Regions from separate parts of the Allobosea sp. LjRoot9 genome, predicted to be linked through region 1. Evidence: predicted binding sites of a transcription regulator. Region 1 holds the regulator's gene; the other holds the start of a gene.
The links. Region 1 encodes PhoB, which activates phosphate uptake and scavenging genes when phosphate is short. Its sites were predicted from a motif close to TGTCATNNANCTGTCAT; they were not measured.
Positions count from the first base shown of each region.

Region 2: ACSQ3P_RS19380 (alkaline phosphatase) is a predicted target of PhoB. The motif match lies at 1,677-1,693, and genes of this name have one in related genera.

Region 1 is NZ_CAXUPC020000002.1:700,171-703,937, reverse strand. Features, by position in the region: gene pstB (phosphate ABC transporter ATP-binding protein PstB) at 1-744, shown strand, start outside; gene phoU (phosphate signaling complex protein PhoU) at 784-1,503, shown strand; gene phoB (phosphate regulon transcriptional regulator PhoB) at 1,660-2,358, shown strand; gene ACSQ3P_RS11950 (M20 aminoacylase family protein) at 2,682-3,767, shown strand, end outside.
Region 2 is NZ_CAXUPC020000004.1:440,385-444,151, forward strand. Features, by position in the region: gene ACSQ3P_RS19365 (NAD-dependent epimerase/dehydratase family protein) at 1-54, opposite strand, end outside; partial or broken gene ACSQ3P_RS19370 (EamA family transporter) at 313-678, opposite strand; gene cynS (cyanase) at 986-1,474, shown strand; gene ACSQ3P_RS19380 (alkaline phosphatase) at 1,749-3,494, shown strand; gene ACSQ3P_RS19385 (hypothetical protein) at 3,523-3,767, shown strand, end outside.

The DNA.
Region 1 (3,767 bases):
ATCGCGGTCAAGAACCTCGATTTCTACTACGGCGAGCACAAGGCGCTGAAGAACGTCAATCTCGATTTCCGTGACCGTCACGTCACGGCGCTGATCGGCCCCTCGGGCTGCGGCAAGTCGACCCTGCTGCGCATCTTCAACCGCATCTATTCGCTCTATCCCGAGCAGCGCGCCACCGGCGAGGTCATCCTCGACGGCCGCAACGTCATCTCCAATGATGTCGATGTGAACGAGCTGCGCTCGCGCATCGGCATGGTCTTCCAGAAGCCGACGCCCTTCCCGATGTCGATCTACGACAATGTCGCCTTCGGCATCCGGCTCTATGAGAAGCCGCCGAAGTCGGAGCTCGACGACCGCGTCGAGGGCGCGCTGCGCCGCTCCGCCCTCTGGGACGAGGTCAAGGACAAGCTCAAGATGTCCGGCATGGGCCTCTCGGGCGGCCAGCAGCAGCGCCTGTGCATCGCGCGCACCATCGCGCAGAAGCCGGAGGTGATCCTGTTCGACGAGCCGACCTCGGCGCTCGATCCGATCTCGACCGGCAAGATCGAGGATCTGCTGGAGCAGCTCAAGACCGATTTCACCATCGTCATCGTCACCCACAACATGCAGCAGGCGGCGCGCATCTCGCAGTACACCGCCTTCATGTATCTCGGCGAGGTGATCGAGTTCGCGCCGACCAACACCATCTTCATGAACCCGCACAAGAAGCAGACCCAGGACTACGTCACCGGCCGCTTCGGCTGACTATCGAACCCTGTTTTCGCTTCCAGAGGATCCGCCGCGATGACCGAACATATCGTCCGCTCCTACGACGCCGAACTCGAGGCGCTGCGCCGCAGCCTCGCCGAGATGGGCGGCATGTCCGAGCGCATGCTCGGCGATTCCACCGTGGCGCTGGTGCGCCGCGACACCACGCTCGCCCAGAAGGTGATCAGCGCCGACCAGCGCCTCGACAACCTCCAGCGCGATGTCGAGGAGCGCGCGGTCCTGACCATCGCCCGGCGCCAGCCGCTGGCGAACGACCTGCGTGAACTGATCTCGGCGATCCGCATCGCCGCCGACATCGAGCGCGTCGGCGATCTCGCCAAGAACATCGCCAAGCGCGCGGTCGCGATCTCCGGCCAGTTCCAGCCGCCGCATCGCGCCGTGGTCGGGCTCGAGCATATGAGCCGGCTCGTCCAGGCCCAGCTCAAGGACGTGCTCGACGCCTATGCCGCGAGCAACGAGCAGAAGGCCATGGAGGTCTGGCGCCGCGACGACGAGATCGACGCGCTCTACACCTCGCTCTTCCGCGAATTGCTGACCTATATGATGGAAGACCCGCGCAACATCACCTTCTGCACGCATCTCCTGTTCTGCGCCAAGAATGTCGAGCGCATCGGCGATCACACCACCAACATCGCCGAGACGATCCACTATCTCGTCACCGGCGAGTCGCTCGATCTCAACCGCCCGAAGCTCGACACCACCGACATCAATGTCGAGGCGGTGACGGGGAGCTGATGGAATGAACGCACCGGCAGCTTTCCCGTCATGGTCGGGCTTGTCCCGACCATCCACGTCTTCGCTGGTCGAGACCTGTGTTCAAGACGTGGATGCTCGCCACCAGGGCGAGCATGACGGTGTGTGTCGGCTGAATGCCAGGAACGGAACTGAGACATGCCCGCACGCATCCTGATCGTCGAGGACGAGGAGCCGCTCACCCTGCTCCTGCGCTACAACCTCGAAGCCGAGGGCTTCGAGGTCGACAGCGTCGCACGCGGCGACGATGCCGAGCTGCATCTGCGCGACCACACGCCCGACCTCGTCCTGCTCGACTGGATGCTGCCGGGCTTGTCGGGCATCGAGCTCTGCCGCCGCCTGCGCACGCGCCGGGACACCGAGCGCGTGCCGATCATCATGCTCACCGCCCGCGGCGAGGAGACCGAGCGCGTGCGCGGCCTCGCCACCGGCGCCGACGACTATGTGGTCAAGCCGTTCTCGCTGCCTGAACTGATCGCGCGCATCCAGGCGCTCTTGCGCAGGGCCAAGCCTGGCCATGTCGCGGGGCTGCTAGCGGCCGGCGATCTCGAACTCGACCGCACGACGCGCCGCGTCCGCCGCTCCGGCGCGGAATTGCATCTCGGCCCGACCGAATTCCGCCTGCTCGAATTCCTGATGCAGGCGCCGGGCCGGGTCTATTCCCGCGCACAGCTCCTCGACGCCGTCTGGGGTCGCGACGTCTATATCGACGAGCGCACGGTCGACGTTCATGTCGGCCGCCTGCGCAAGGCGATCACGCCCGGTGATGCCAAGGACCCGCTGCGTACGGTGCGCGGCGCGGGCTACGCCTTCGACGAGACGTTTGCGCGCGGCTAAGAGCGCGCGTCATTCCGGGGCAGGCCGAAGGCCTGAGCCCGGAACCCAGAACCGTTGTTGCTCATTGCCGAAGCTCTGATGTCCGAGCGCCTCTTGGAACCCTCATCGGTTCTGGGTTCCGGGCTCTTCGCGGAGTTTATCCTTGGGCCGACCAAAGGTCGGACCCGAGGGCGAAGCCCCGGAATGACGGAGCTTAGGGATTGCCACGGCGGCGAATGCGGACCGCTTTGCCATTGCAGCGGGGATCTGCGACTCCGTCGATTGTTGCAGGTAGGGTTCCTCTCTAATCTTGGCCGCTCATACGCCCGCCAGGATTCGAGACCGTGCTCGACAGCCCCGTTTTTCCCGCCATCAAGGCTTTCGAAGCCGACCTCATCGCCATCCGGCGCGACATTCATGCCCATCCCGAGATCGCCTTCGAGGAGGTCAGGACGGCGGCCCTGGTGGCGCGGACGCTGCGCGGCTGGGGCATCGAGACTCATGAGGGGGTGGCCGGGACCGGGGTGGTCGGCACGCTGAAGGGCGAGCGCGGCGGACAGCGCGCCATCGCGCTTCGCTCCGAACTGGACGCGCTGCGCATCGAGGAGAAGAGCGAGATCCCGCATCGCTCGACCATTCCCGGCAAGATGCACGCCTGCGGGCATGACGGACATATCGCCATGTTGCTCGGTGCCGCGCGCTATCTGGCGGAGCACCGGGATTTCGGCGGCACGGTCCATTTCATCTTCCAGCCGGCGGAGGAAGGGTTGGGCGGTGCCCGCGTCATGCTCGAGCAGGGGCTGTTCGAGCGCTTTCCGGTCGATGCCGTCTACGGCATGCACAACCAGCCGGGCCGCCGCGCCGGGGAGTTCGGCATCAGGCAAGGGCCGATGCTCGCCGCCAGCGACACCTGGGTCGTGACCTTCCGCGGCACTGGCGGCCATGGTGGCTCCGGCGCCCATACCGCGACCGACCCGACGATCGCGCTGGCCAATTTCATCCTCGGCGTCCAGGCGATCGTCGCCCGCAATGTTCCCGCCGTCGAACCGGCGGTGCTGAGCGTCGGCCACATCAATGCCGGCGCTTTCTCCTCGCCCAATGTCATTCCCGCTGAGGTCGTCGTCACCGGCACGGCGCGCTGCTTCTCAGCCGCGGTGCGCGACATTCTGGAGCAGCGCCTGGGCGTGCTCGCCGAGGGCGTGGCGGCGATCCAGGGCTGCAGCGCCGACTATGTCTACAAGCGCCGCTATCCGCCCTTGATCAACACCGCTGACGAGACGGTGCTCGCGGCGGCGGTCGCCAGCGACCTCGTCGGCGCGGAGAAGATGGACAGGCAGATCCCGCTCAACACCGGCGCCGATGATTTCGCCTTCATGCTGGAGCAGCGGCCGGGAGCCTTCATCCGCATCGGCAACGGCACCGCGGCGGAG
Region 2 (3,767 bases), on a different contig from region 1:
CGCCGCCAGATGCGAGCCGACGAAACCGTCTCCGCCGATGATGATATGTTTCATGGGTTCAGGTCTTCCGGCCTAAAGCATTTTCGAGCGAAGCTGATACCGGTTCGCGTAGAGAAAATTCGTTAAAACAATGGCTTAGAGAAATTGAGCGATCCAGCTGGATCGAAAATCGCTCTAAGGTCAGCGCGGCAGGCGCGGCAGGCGCGGCGGGGTGCGGACCGGCACCGGGACCGGCCGGAGCACGGGTTTCGGCTCCAGCAGCATGCCGAGACGAAGGAAGAGGCGTACGATCAGATCCATGTCGGTCCCTCAGCTCTGTGCGATGAAGATGGTGCCCAGCATGATCAGTCCGATGCCGGCGATGCGGACAGGGCTCAGATCCTCCTGGAAGAAGAAATGGGCGTAAACCGCGACCACGACGTAAGCGAGGCTCAGGAACGGATAGGCGTAGCTGATCTGAACCTTCGACAGCACGACGAGATGCGAGGCCATGCTGACCACGAAGGTGCATAGGCCGAAGAAGACGAAAGGGTTGAAGACGACGCGCAGGACCGTGGCGATCAGCCCGTCATGGCCGGGGTCGAGCTGGCCCAGGCCGGTCATGCCACGCTTGAGCATGAGCTGGGCGGCGGCGTTGGTCAGCACCGTGAACAGGATCAGGGGAATATAAGAGTTCATCGGGCGATCAGGTTTTCCGCGTGGTCGGTGGACCTCTGGATGATACGGAAATTACTTCAAATACCTTACGTTGCGGTCCTTACTTCCGCGTAACGTTAAGATGATCCTGCCGGAATCTCATAAAGTCGGAACGACTTCACTTCGTGCCGCAGCCGGTACTCGGGCGAGTGCAGGCTCTTGGCCCGCGGCTTGCTACCCAGGCCTCGGTTCGTCGATCCGTTCGACGCCGCTCGCCGCATGACCAAGACCGCCTGAAGCTGGCTCGATCGACATTTCAACGATGACATCTCCAAGGAGAATCCAGACCATGAAGCGCGAAGAACTCACCGAGAAGATCCTCGACATCAAGCGCGAGAAGGGCTGGAGCTGGAAATACATTACCGGGGAAATCGGCGGCATGTCGGAGGTGCTGATCGTCGGCGCGCTCCTAGGCCAGATGAAGCTGGTCAAGCCCTTGGCGGAGAGGGCTGCGACCCTGTTCGGCCTCACCGAGAACGAGAAGCGGATGCTCAACGAGGTGCCCTATCGCGGCACCGGCACGCCGATGCCACCGACCGACCCGCTGATCTATCGCTTCTACGAGATGGTGATGGTCAACGGCCCGGCCTGGAAGGCGCTGATCGAAGAGGAGTTCGGCGACGGCATCATGTCGGCGATCGACTTCAACATCGAGTTCGAGCGTGAGCCGAACCCGAAAGGCGACCGCGTCAAGATCGCGATGTCGGGCAAGTTCCTGCCGTATAAATATTACGGCAACGAGCAGGGCATTCCCGATTACGGTTTCAAGGAAGCGTAGCCTGCCGGTCCATGGCGTCGGGCAGCCGCAAAGAGTGTTGCTCGGGTCGCAAGCTGTGCGTCGCGATTTCTTCGACTGGTGCGCGACGTCGCTATAGCCGGTTCGACAGTGTCGTGGCTGGTTAGGCGCAGCAGGGGATGGCGTTTGGGAGTGTGCGAATATTGTTATAGTATAACATATCTAACATCATGAAAGCGCATGTAGTAATCGTATTGTCACATGCACTTCCTAACGGTCGCCGGCAGATATCGAACGGGTTCGAGCGGAGACGGGCATGCGCGCGCAAAAATGGCTGATGACGATCCTGGCGACAGGGCTTGCCGGGGCCACTCCCGCGCTGTCTCAGACGATCTATCCGATCAACCGGGCTGAGATCCTCGAGGGCTCGCGCTTCGATTTCAAGGTCGAGTTCCCGAACGCGCCGACCTCGGCCGATGTGAAGGTCACGATCAACGGCAAGCCCGCCGCCGATATCTTCGGCAAGCCGACGAGCTTCGTCCAGAACGAGGAAGGCCAGAAGCATTCGGCGCTGTGGCTGCGTGGCGCGACGCTGCCGGCCGGCAACTACGTCGTCGAGGCGACGCAAGGGGCGAACAAGGCGACGGTGAAATGGGAGGTCTTCGCGACGGCCCAGCCGCGCCGGGCCAAGAACGTCATCCTGTTCATCGGCGACGGCATGTCGGTGGCGCATCGCACCGCCGCGCGGATCATGTCCAAGGGCTGGGAAGAGGGCCGCTTCAATGGCGAGCTCGCCATCGACGACATGCCGAACATGGCGCTGATCTCGACCTCGGGCAGCGATTCCATCGTCACCGACAGCGCCAACAGCGCCCATGCCTACACCACCGGCCACAAGTCCTGCGTCAACGCGCTCGGCGTCTACTGCGCCAAGAACGCGCTGACGCTGGACCATCCCAAGGTCGAGACCATCTCGGAAGTGATCAAGCGCCGCAACAAGATGACGATTGGCGTCGTCACCAATGCCGAGATCGAGGATGCGACGCCCGCCGCCATGGTCGCCCATACCCGCCGACGCTCGGATTACAACGACATCGTCAAGATGTTCTACGATGTGAAGCCCGACGTGATCATGGGCGGCGGATCGCCGAACTTCCTGCCCAAGACGACGCCGGGCTCCAAGCGCACCGACGATCTCGACTTCATCGCCCAGTTCAAGGCGGCCGGCTACACGATCGCCACGACCAAGACCGAGATGAATGCGGCAGCCGCTGCCGGCACCAAGAAGCTGCTCGGCCTCTACAACACCAGCAATGTCGACGGCGCCTTCGATCTGCGCCTCGCCAAGAAGGGCAGCACCGCCAAGTTCCCCGACCAGCCCGACGTCGCCGAGCAGACCAAGGCCGCGATCGACATGCTGAAGGGCAATGAGGACGGCTTCTTCCTGATGGTCGAGTCCGGCCGCATCGACAAGTACAGCCACTCGCTGGATTGGGAGCGGGCCGTGTTCGACACGATCATGCTCGATAATGCCGTCAAGATCGCCAAGGATTTTGCCGGTGAGCGCAACGACACGCTGATCATCGTCGTGCCGGATCATACCCATGCGGTCTCGCTCGTCGGCACCTATGACGACGAGCGTCCGGGACAGCTCCTGCGCGACAAGCTTGGCACCTATGCCGACTCCAAGGCGCCGAATTACGGTCCGCTCGACGCCGATGGCTATCCGACCAACGTCAACACCTCGCGCCGTCTCGCTGTGGTCTTCGGCACCTATCCCGACACCTGCGATACCGGTCGCCCCTTCATGGATGGCGAGCGCGTTCCGGCGGTGAAGAGCGCCGACGGCAAGACCAATGTCGCCAACGAAGCCGATTGCACCGGACCGCTGGCGACGCGCAAAGCCGGCAACCTGCCCTTCGACGCGAATTCGGGCGTGCATTCGGGCGATGACGGCATCTTGACCGCGATGGGCCCGGGCGCCGAGAAATTCCGCGGCCACAAGCCCAACACCTATGTCTTCCGCGTGATGGCGGAGGCGCTGGCGCTGGGCGGCGAGTGAACCTGTCCTGATCCGAGGCGAATGGTCCGTGCAGCAACCGATCCTCCTCGCAAGACTATCCCGTCGCGGGCTCCTGCAGGGGCTCGCGGCGCTCGCGTTTTGCGAAGCCGCTTTCGCGGACGCGGCGGCGACGATCAGCTTCGACGGGCTCTACAAATCCTTCGGCGTGCTCGGCTTCCAGTTCTCGGATCGCGCCACGAGCCTGCGCGGGCAGGAGGTGCGCATGCTCGGTTACATGGCGCCGCCGCTGAAGCCCGAAAGCCATTTCTTCGT